2 regions of the Micrococcus sp. M4NT genome follow, and region 2 is predicted to be linked to the other one. Evidence: riboswitches for the same ligand, from Rfam matches in the RefSeq annotation. Region 2 holds a riboswitch; the other holds the start of a gene.

Region 1 (4,402 bases), on a different contig from region 2:
CGGGTGAGGCGGCGCAGCGGGGCGTCCCGCAGGCGCAGGGCGCGCACGCTCCGCGCCGCGGTGGCCCCGGAGATCCCGACGGCGGCCATGACCACCAGGAACTGCAGCGTGGAGAACACCGCGGCCACCCGCAGGTCCAGGTACACCGAGGTCTGCACCCAGATCTCGGACTCGAGGGTGCCGTAGCCCGGCCGGCCCAGGGTCTGGACGATCCCGAACGCCGAGGAGCAGAAGAGGAACACGAGCGCGGCCGAGCTGGCCACGGCGGGCGCCAGCTGCGGGAGGGTCACGGTGCGGAACGCGCGCCAGGGCGAGGCCCCGAGGGTGCGCGCGGCCTCCTCCTGCCGCGGGTCCAGCGACCCCCACAGCGCGCCCACCTGGCGCACCACCACGGAGACGTTGAAGAACACGAGGGCCAGCACGACGGCGGCGGTGGACTGGTCCAGGCCCGTCCACCCCAGCGGCCCGCCGGGGGCCAGCACGGCGCGGAACGCCACGCCCACGACGACGGTGGGCAGCACGAACGGGACCGTCACCACCGCGCGCAGCAGCGCGCGGCCCGGGAACGCCCGGCGGTGCAGCACGAGTGCGGCCGGCAGCCCGAGCAGGAGGGCGGCCACCGTGCCGGCCGCCGCCATCCCCAGGGTCTGCCCGAGGATCCGCCATGTGCGCTCGCGGGCGAGGACCTCGCCGAACGCGGTGAGGTCCAGTGCGCCGTCCGCGGACACGCCGCGCCACAGCATGGCCGCCACGGGCCACGCGAAGAACACCGCCAGGAACGCGAGCGGCACGACGGCGGCGAGCAGCCACCACGCGCCGATCCCGTCCCCGCCGGCCCGCGTGCGGCGCCGTCGCCGTCCGCCCGCGGGGCGACCCGGGGGCGCGAGGACGGGCTCGGCGAGCGCGGGCGGGCCGGGGACCTGAGAGGTCACTTCCCGGCGTGCTCCTCGTGCAGCGCGGTCCACTCCTTGAGCAGCTCCTCGCGCTCGGCGTCCACGGCCTTCGGATCCGGGGAAATGGGGTCCTCGGCGAGGGGGGCGTTCTCGGCCCACTCGGCGGGCAGCTCCACGGACTCGTCGATCGGGTACATGTACATGGACTCCGGCAGCGCCTTCTGCACGTCCTCGGAGAGGAGGAAGTCGATGAACGCCTGCGCGCCCTCGGGGTTCTTCGCGCCCTCGACGACGCCGGCGTACTCCGTCTGCGGGGTGCAGGAGGCCTCCAGGACGTCCGTGGCCGGGGCGAACGCGGGGGAGGAGGAGTAGGAGAGCACGATCGGGTACTCGCCCTTGCCCTCGCCGCCGGAGAAGTCGGTGTAGTACGCGTCCGACCACGAGGCGTCCACCTTGGCGCCGCCGTCGAGGGCCTTCTCCCACCAGCCCCTCCAATCGTCGCCGAACTCCTCCTTGGTGGCGGCCAGGAGGGCGAGGCCGGGGGAGGAGGTCACGGGGCTGGTGAGCACCGTCAGCGTCGCGTACTGGGGGTCGGTGACGTCCTCAAGGGAGTCGGGGACCTCCACCCCCTCCGCCTCGAACCACGGGGTGTCCACGTTGAGGCACACCTGCCCCTGGTCCACGGGGATCATCCGGCCCTCGACCACGCGGTCCTTCGCGGACTCGGGCAGGTTCGCGGGGGTGTACTCGGCCACCACGCCCTCGTCGATGAGCCGGTGCGTGGAGTGGTCCTCGATGCCGTACACGCCGTCCACCGTGGGGTGGTCCTTGGCGAGCAGCAGCTGGTTGACCACGGAGCCGGCGTCGCCCGGGGCGGTGGTGGAGAGCTGGTGGCCCGACTCCTGCTCGAACCGGGCGATGAGCTCCTCGGGCAGCGCGAAGGAGTCATGGGTCATGATCGTGACGGTCTTGCCACCGCCCGCGGAGTCGGAGCCGGAGGCGGCGGAGCCGGACGTGGTGGCCGCGGCCGCGGCGTCCGCGGAGCCCGCCGCGGAGGAGGAGCCGGAGCCCCCCTGGCCGGAGAGCGAGCAGCCCGTGAGGGCGAGGGCGGCGCCGGAGAGGGCTGCCAGCGCGGCGGTGCGCGGGCGGCGGGCGTGCTCGGTGGCGGTGCGGGTCATGCGGGTCTCCTCCTGCGCGGCGGGAGGGGCCGGGGGCGGGCCCGCGGCATGCGGACGCCCCGGGAAAGGGTCTCGACTTCCTTCGCCGGTGCGAGCCGGAGCAGGTTCGAGGGTCTGCGGCGGACCGCACTCTCAGCGCCGCTGCGGCGCTCCCCTGTCGATGTGGACTGGGGCGAGCCTATCGCGTCCGCGCCGACCTTAGACTGCACGCGTGAGCACCCCCGACGAGGCCGCGCCGGCCGGACCCGCCCCCGCCCCCCAGGTCGCCCCGGCGACGCCGGCCTCCGACTGGGACATCCGCCGGCCGCACCGGATGTGGCCGCGCATGCTCGTGATCGTGCTGACGCTCGCGGGCCTCGTGGTGCTCGTGCAGTTCCTGCAGGGCATCTCCTCCATCATCGCGCCCGTCTTCCTCGGGCTGAACCTCGTGATCGTGGCCTACCCCCTGCAGCGCTGGCTGATCGAGCGCGGCGTGCACCCCGTCCTCGGGGCCACGGCCACGGTGCTCCTCGTGGTCACCGTGCTGGCCGTGTTCGTGGGGCTGATCTTCTGGTCCGGGCTCGAGCTGGTGAGCTCCCTGCCCGAGTACGCGGGGCGGTTCCAGGCGATCATGCAGGACGTCTCGGCGTGGCTGTCCTCCCAGGGGCTCACCCCGGACATGGTGAACGCGCAGCTGCAGGCCGTGGACATCAAGCAGGTCACGGGCGCCGCCGTCACCGCGCTGACCGCCATCGCGTCCAACGTCTACGCGGTGGTGGGCCTGCTGATCACCGTGGTCATGGGGATGTTCTTCCTGGCCATGGACTCCATGGCCGTGGAGCGCCGCGTCCAGCTGCTGAGCTCGGCCCGCCGGGAGTTCGGCCAGGCGCTCATGGACTTCGCGGGCGGCGTGCGCCGGTACTGGGTGGTGACCACCGTGTTCGGGCTGATCGTGGCCGTCCTGGACGTCGTGGCGCTCCTGGTGATCGGCGTGCCGATGGCCCTCGTGTGGGGCGTGCTGAGCTTCCTCACCAACTACGTGCCCAACATCGGCTTCATCATCGGCCTGATCCCGCCGGCCATCCTGGGCCTCGCGGAGGGCGGTTGGCCCGCCTTCCTCGGCGTCGTCATCAGCTACTCGGTGCTCAACTTCGTGCTGCAGTCCATCATCCAGCCCAAGGTGGCCGGGGACGCGATCGGCGTGATCCCCACCGTCAGCTTCCTCTCCCTGCTGTTCTGGGCGTGGGTCCTCGGCCCGCTCGGTGCGATCCTCGCGCTCCCCTGCACCCTGCTGGCCAAGGCCATCCTGATCGACGCCGATCCGAACGCACGGTGGATCAACTCGCTGATCGCCTCGGACCTGAAGGGCATGGAGCGGAGGCAGTCCACCCTTCTGGCCCGGCTGCGCGGCGGCTCCTCCGCGGAGGAGGGCAGCCACACGCGCAAGGAGGCGCGCGGGGTGAGCGTGGGCCTGAGCCCCGCGGAGGCCCGGCGCGCCAAGCGGGGGCAGCCCCCCGCCGGGGTCAGCGGCATGGGGGAGCGGCCGGAGGATGCGGGGCCGCCGCTGAGTCCGGCCCCGGATCCCGTGGCCGGTCCTGCGGACGGGGCTGCACCAGCACCAGGTCGGTGAGGGAGCCGGCCAGGCGCAGCAGGGGAGGCGCCGGGAAGCGCAGCTGACGCCGTCCCGGGTGCAGCTCGGCCGTGAGCGCCGTGGCCGCCTCCTCCGTCGGCGCGTCCTCGAACGCCGGCCGCAGCACGTGCCCGCCCATCGGGACGGCGTCCACGAGCGAGCGCACCCCCTGCTCGGCGGGGTCGTAGGCCTCGGGCAGCGCGCCCCCGGGCACGGTGCGCACGCGCAGCGCACGGCCTGCCGCGTCCGGCGTGCCCTCGAGTCCGCGCAGCGCGGCCGCTCCGACCGCGTGCTCGGGGTGGAACCGGTCGGCACGCCAGTGCACCGCCAGCCGCCCCGGCTCGACGAAGCGCATCCAGCCGCCGAGGTGGCCCGGTCCGCCGAAAGGCCCGCTCCCCGGACGCCGGGGCAGGGCGGTCCAGACCACGCGCGTGACGCCCAGCAGGCCCGCGAGCTCGGCCTCCGCCTGGGCGGCGCTCCAGCCCGGGTTGACCTCCGGGGCCAGCACGGCGCCGGCGTCGACCACGGCGGTGCCCGCCCCGTCCGTCACCCACGAGTCGCGGGAGGCGGCCAGCAGCGGGGTGCGCACGGGGAGCCCGGCGGCGCGGGCGATCGCGCCGCCCACCGCGGCGTCGCGGTGCATGCCGACGTCGGGGTGCCGGGAGCGCGGGTCCAGGCGCCAGTGCACGGCCTCGCCGGCGGGCAGGAACGTGGGGCCGGTG
Region 2 (4,402 bases):
GACCAGCTCCAGCGCGTTCTGCGCCGTGAGGCGCTCGCGGTGCTCCACGACGCGCAGCTCGGGGTGCAGCGCGCGCATGCGGGCGGCGGCCGAGGCGGTCTTCGGCCGCCCGAGGACGTCCTCGCCGTGGATGACCTGGCGGTGCAGGTTCGAGCGCTCGACGACGTCGTCGTCGATCACGTGGACCTCCCCCACCCCGGCCGCGGCCAGGTAGGTGAGCACGGGCGCACCGAGGCCGCCGGCTCCCACCACCAGCACGCGGGAGCGCAGCAGCGCGAGCTGGGCCTCGGGGCCGAAGCCCTCGAGGGCGATCTGCCGGGAGAAGCGCTCGAGCTGCGTGTCGGCGAGCTCGTCGAGGCCGTGCGGCGCGCGGCGCTCGCGGGGGTCCGCGGCGCTCACCTCACCACCACCCCGTCCGGTCGTCGCCCTCGCCCACGGGGGCGATCCGCCCGGCCATCGGCGAGGACGCCGTGGCGAGCGGACGCGGCGGGATGCGCCCGGCGTGGGCGGCCTCCCAGCCGGACTCGACCGCGAGCGCGAGCGCCCGGGCCATGCGCGCCGGATGCGCGGCGCGCGTGATGGCGGACGCGGCCAGGACGGCGTCGCACCCGGCCTCCATCGCGAGGACCGCGTCCGAGGCGGTGCCCACGCCGGCGTCGAGGATGATCGGCACGGACGCGCGCTCGCAGATCAGCTCGAGGGAGTGGCGGTTGAGGATGCCCAGGCCGCTGCCGATCGGCGAGCCGAGCGGCATGACGGCGGCCGCGCCCGCCTGCTCGAGGCGCCGCGCGGCCACGGGGTCGTCCGAGGTGTAGGCCAGCACGGTGAAGCCGTCGGCGACGAGCCGCTCGGTGGCCTCGAGGGTCTCGACGACGTCGGGCAGCAAGGTGCTCTCGTCGGCGATCACCTCCACCTTGACCATGTCCGTCTCGAGCGCCTCGCGGGCCAGCTGCGCGGTGAGGACGGCATCGCGCGCCGTGTGGCAGCCCGCCGTGTTGGGGAGAACCGCAATGCCGAGACGGTCCAGCAGCGGGATCACGCCCGAGCCCTCGCCCACGGCGTGGCGGCGCATGGCGACTGTCGTGAGCGTGGTGCCCGAGGCGACCAGGGCGGCCTCGAGCGCGGCGAGGTCCGTGATGCCGCCCGTGCCCATGATGAGGCGCGAGCCGATCTCGCGACCGCCGACGGTGAGGGGCGGGACGACGTCCGGTGCTCCCACGCGCTCAGCCACCCTGCACCGCCGTCACGATCTCGAGACGCGCACCGGCCTCGGGCACGATGGCGTCCCAGCGGGAGCGCGGCACGACGGCCTCGTCCACCGCGACCGCGACGCCGAGCCGACCGCCGTCGGCGGCCGTGCCATCGGGGCGGATCTCGCGGCCGGTCAGCTGCGCGACCACCGCGCGGAGGGAGAGCGGCGCGTCGAACGCTCTCACCTCGCCGTTGACCGTCAGGGTGTGCGGGCTCATGCGGGGACCTCCTGCGTGGGGGCGGGGGACGACTCGGCGGACGGCGCCGAGATGGCGAAGCGGTCGGGGCGGACGAGGTCGAGCAGCCCCTCGTCGTCGGCGGTCCAGGCGGGGCCGGCCCCGCCTGGCCTGCCCGGCTCCCCCGCCGCCCGGCGAACCAGCTCCAGCGCGGCGTGCGCCGACCACGCCGCGAGCAGCACCCCGTGCCGGTGGTGGCCGGTGCAGACGATCACGCGGGGCGCATCCGGCAGCGGGCCGAGGAACGGGGCGTCGTCGGGGCTGCCGGGGCGGGCGCGCGTGGTGACCTCCTCGAGCAGGCAGTCCCGGATGGCGGGCAGGATGCGGGCGGCGTCCTCGAGGAGGTCGAGCACGGCGCCGGCGGGGGTGCCGGCCTCGCGGTCCTCGCGGCTCGTCGCGCCGAGCACGAGCCCGCCGCCCGCGCGCGGGACGAGGTACACGGGCCGTCCGCCCACCAGAGCGCGCACGGTCCGGCTGAGCAGGTGCTCCTCTCCCGGGGCCAGCAGGGACGCCGGCACCCGCAGGCGCAGGATGTCCCCGTGCACGGGGCGCAGCGGCAGGGGCAGGGCGGCGGGGTCGCCCCCGAGCGCGGCGTGGCCGAGCCCCGCGGCCAGCACGGCGACGTCGGCGGTGATCGGCTGCGCGGTCCCGGCACACCCGGCGGCGGTCACCTCCACCTCCTCGCCCACCTGGTGCACCGTCACGGCACGGGCGGGGACCAGGTGCACGCCGTCGTCGGCGGCGAGGCGCGTCAGGGCCGCGGCACGGGCCCGGCGGGGGTCGAGCTGATCGTCGTCGGGGGCGTCGAGGGCGCCGGCGAGGGCGGGTGAGAGGGCCGGCTCGGCGCGGCGCAGCGCCGCGACCGTCACCGGGGCGACGGGACGCGGCAGCCGCAGGGCGGTGCCGGGCTCCGCGGCGGGGGCCTGATCCGCGCCCGCGGCGTCGACGGGCGAGAGCGTCTCGCGCCAGCGCCGCGCGTCGGCAGGCTCGGCGCCCACGAGCCACGCACCCTCCACGCGGTGGCCCGCGGAGGCGCCACCGGCCTCGATCCGGGCGACGAGGTCGCCGGTGAGCGCCCAGGACCGGGCGAGGAGCGCGCCGAGCCCGGACTGCGAGTACTGGGTCTCCCCGAGCGGGGCGAGCATGCCGGCCGCGGCGTGGGTGGCGGCGTCGCCGGCGGCGGGCGCGTCCAGGTCCGGGGCGATCACGGTCACCTCGTGGCCGGCGTCCCGCAGGCGCACGGCCGTCGCGAGGCCGACGATCCCGGCCCCCACCACCACGCAGCGCATGGGCTCCTCCTCACGGCGGCATGATCCGCATCGAGTCTGATGGTCGGCGCGCCCCGCGCGTGCGCGGACTGCGTCCCTCTCAGCCCGCTGTGGCGCGGGCTCCCATGGATGCCGCCCAGCATACGCCGGGTGGGCGGACGTGGCAGGGTGGGCGCATGCCGCACCGCCCCGCCGCCCTCGCCACACGCGCCGAGCGCGCCCGCCGCCTCGCGGGCGCCCGCCTGTACGTCTGCACGGACCTCTCCCGCCACGTCCGCGACGACGGCGCCCTCGACGCCGGCGCGTTCGCCGCCTTCGCGGCCGCGTGCTTCCGCGGCGGCGTGGACGCCCTGCAGGTGCGGGACAAGCGGGTCGAGGTGGGCGTCGAGCTCGAGGCCCTGGCGATCGTGGTGGAGCTGGCGCGCGAGCACGGGGCGCTGTCCGCCGCGAACGACCGGGCCGATGTCGCACTCCTAGCCGGCGTGGACGTGTTCCACGCGGGCCAGGACGACCTGACGAGCACGCAGGCGAGGCGCGTGCTCGGCCCCGAGGTGCTGCTCGGGCGGTCCTGCCGCACCGAGGAGCAGGTGCGCGGGGCCGCGGCCGATCCGGAGCTGGACTACTTCTGCACCGGGCCGGTGTGGGAGACGCCGACCAAGCCCGGCCGGGCCGCCGTGGGGCTCGCTCTGCCGCGGTTCGCGGCGGAGATCACCGCCCCCGGCGGCGAGGCGGCGGGACGTGTGTTCTTCGCGATCGGCGGGATCGACGAGGACCGTGTGCCCGCGGTGCTGGGCACGGGCGCCGAGCGGATCGTGGTGGTGCGGGCCGTGACCGGCGCCGACGATCCGGAGGCGGCGGCGCGGAGTCTGCGTGCGGCGGTCACGGGCTGACGCTGCCGCGCCCGGGTGGGAGCGGCGCGGCAGCGCCGCGTGGACGACCCCCGCCCTCGCCACGGGGTCATCGACCGTGACCATGACGCGGTCGTGCTCCTGCGTCTCGTCGAGGGGGACCTCCAGGAGCGGCCTCGTCGAACTCCCTGGGTCTGCCCATGGTTCGAGGGCAGCCATTCCAGAACGATCAGTCCCGATCGCCCGCCCCCCGGTCCCGATGGCTGTGGTCGAGCGGGCCGTGCCAGCGGTCGGTGCGCCGGCCGACGTCGAGCCGCTCCCCCGCCGCGATGGCCTCCGCGAGCCACGGCTTGGCCGTGCGCAGGGCGTCCTCCCAGGCCGTCCCGCCCGCGGCGAGCACCGCGAGCGCCGAGGAGAGCGTGCAGCCCGTTCCATGCGTCGACCGGGAGGAGACGCGCGCGCCGCGCACCTCGGTGACCCGGCCCTCGGGGCCGATCACGGCGTCCGGGACCCCTTCCGCGAGGTCCGCGGCATGCCGGAGGTGGCCGCCCTTCAGGACGACCGTCACGCCGTGCTCCGCGGCGAGGCCGCGGGCCAGCTCCAGGGCGTCCACCCACCGCGCGGGGACGTCCGCGCCGGTCAACGCCGCGAGTTCGGGCAGGTTGGGCGTGACGACGTCCACCGCTGCGAGCAGCGGCGCCCACCCGGCGGGCACGGCGGCGTCGGAGAGCGCGTCCCCCGAGCTCGCCACCATCACGGGATCCAGCACGACGCGCGGGGGCCGGACCCGCTCGAGCCA

Evidence for each region. Region 2 has a riboswitch for thiamine pyrophosphate ahead of NJC10_RS06520 (FAD-dependent oxidoreductase). Riboswitches for the same ligand answer to the same signal wherever they lie in the genome.
Region 1: linked by a shared signal. The riboswitch ahead of NJC10_RS02985 (thiamine ABC transporter substrate binding subunit) and the one ahead of NJC10_RS06520 (FAD-dependent oxidoreductase) in region 2 are both predicted to bind thiamine pyrophosphate.

What each region holds. Positions count from the first base shown of each region.
Region 1 covers NZ_JAMYEH010000003.1:116,407-120,808, forward strand. Annotated here, with positions in the region: gene NJC10_RS02980 (ABC transporter permease) at 1-932, opposite strand, end outside; gene NJC10_RS02985 (thiamine ABC transporter substrate binding subunit) at 929-2,071, opposite strand; TPP riboswitch at 2,132-2,237, opposite strand; gene NJC10_RS02990 (AI-2E family transporter) at 2,283-3,680, shown strand; gene NJC10_RS02995 (agmatine deiminase family protein) at 3,574-4,402, opposite strand, start outside.
Region 2 covers NZ_JAMYEH010000007.1:132,431-136,832, forward strand. Annotated here, with positions in the region: gene moeB (molybdopterin-synthase adenylyltransferase MoeB) at 1-399, opposite strand, end outside; gene NJC10_RS06510 (thiazole synthase) at 401-1,219, opposite strand; gene thiS (sulfur carrier protein ThiS) at 1,224-1,469, opposite strand; gene NJC10_RS06520 (FAD-dependent oxidoreductase) at 1,466-2,776, opposite strand; TPP riboswitch at 2,781-2,885, opposite strand; gene NJC10_RS06525 (thiamine phosphate synthase) at 2,932-3,645, shown strand; gene thiD (bifunctional hydroxymethylpyrimidine kinase/phosphomethylpyrimidine kinase) at 3,833-4,402, opposite strand, start outside.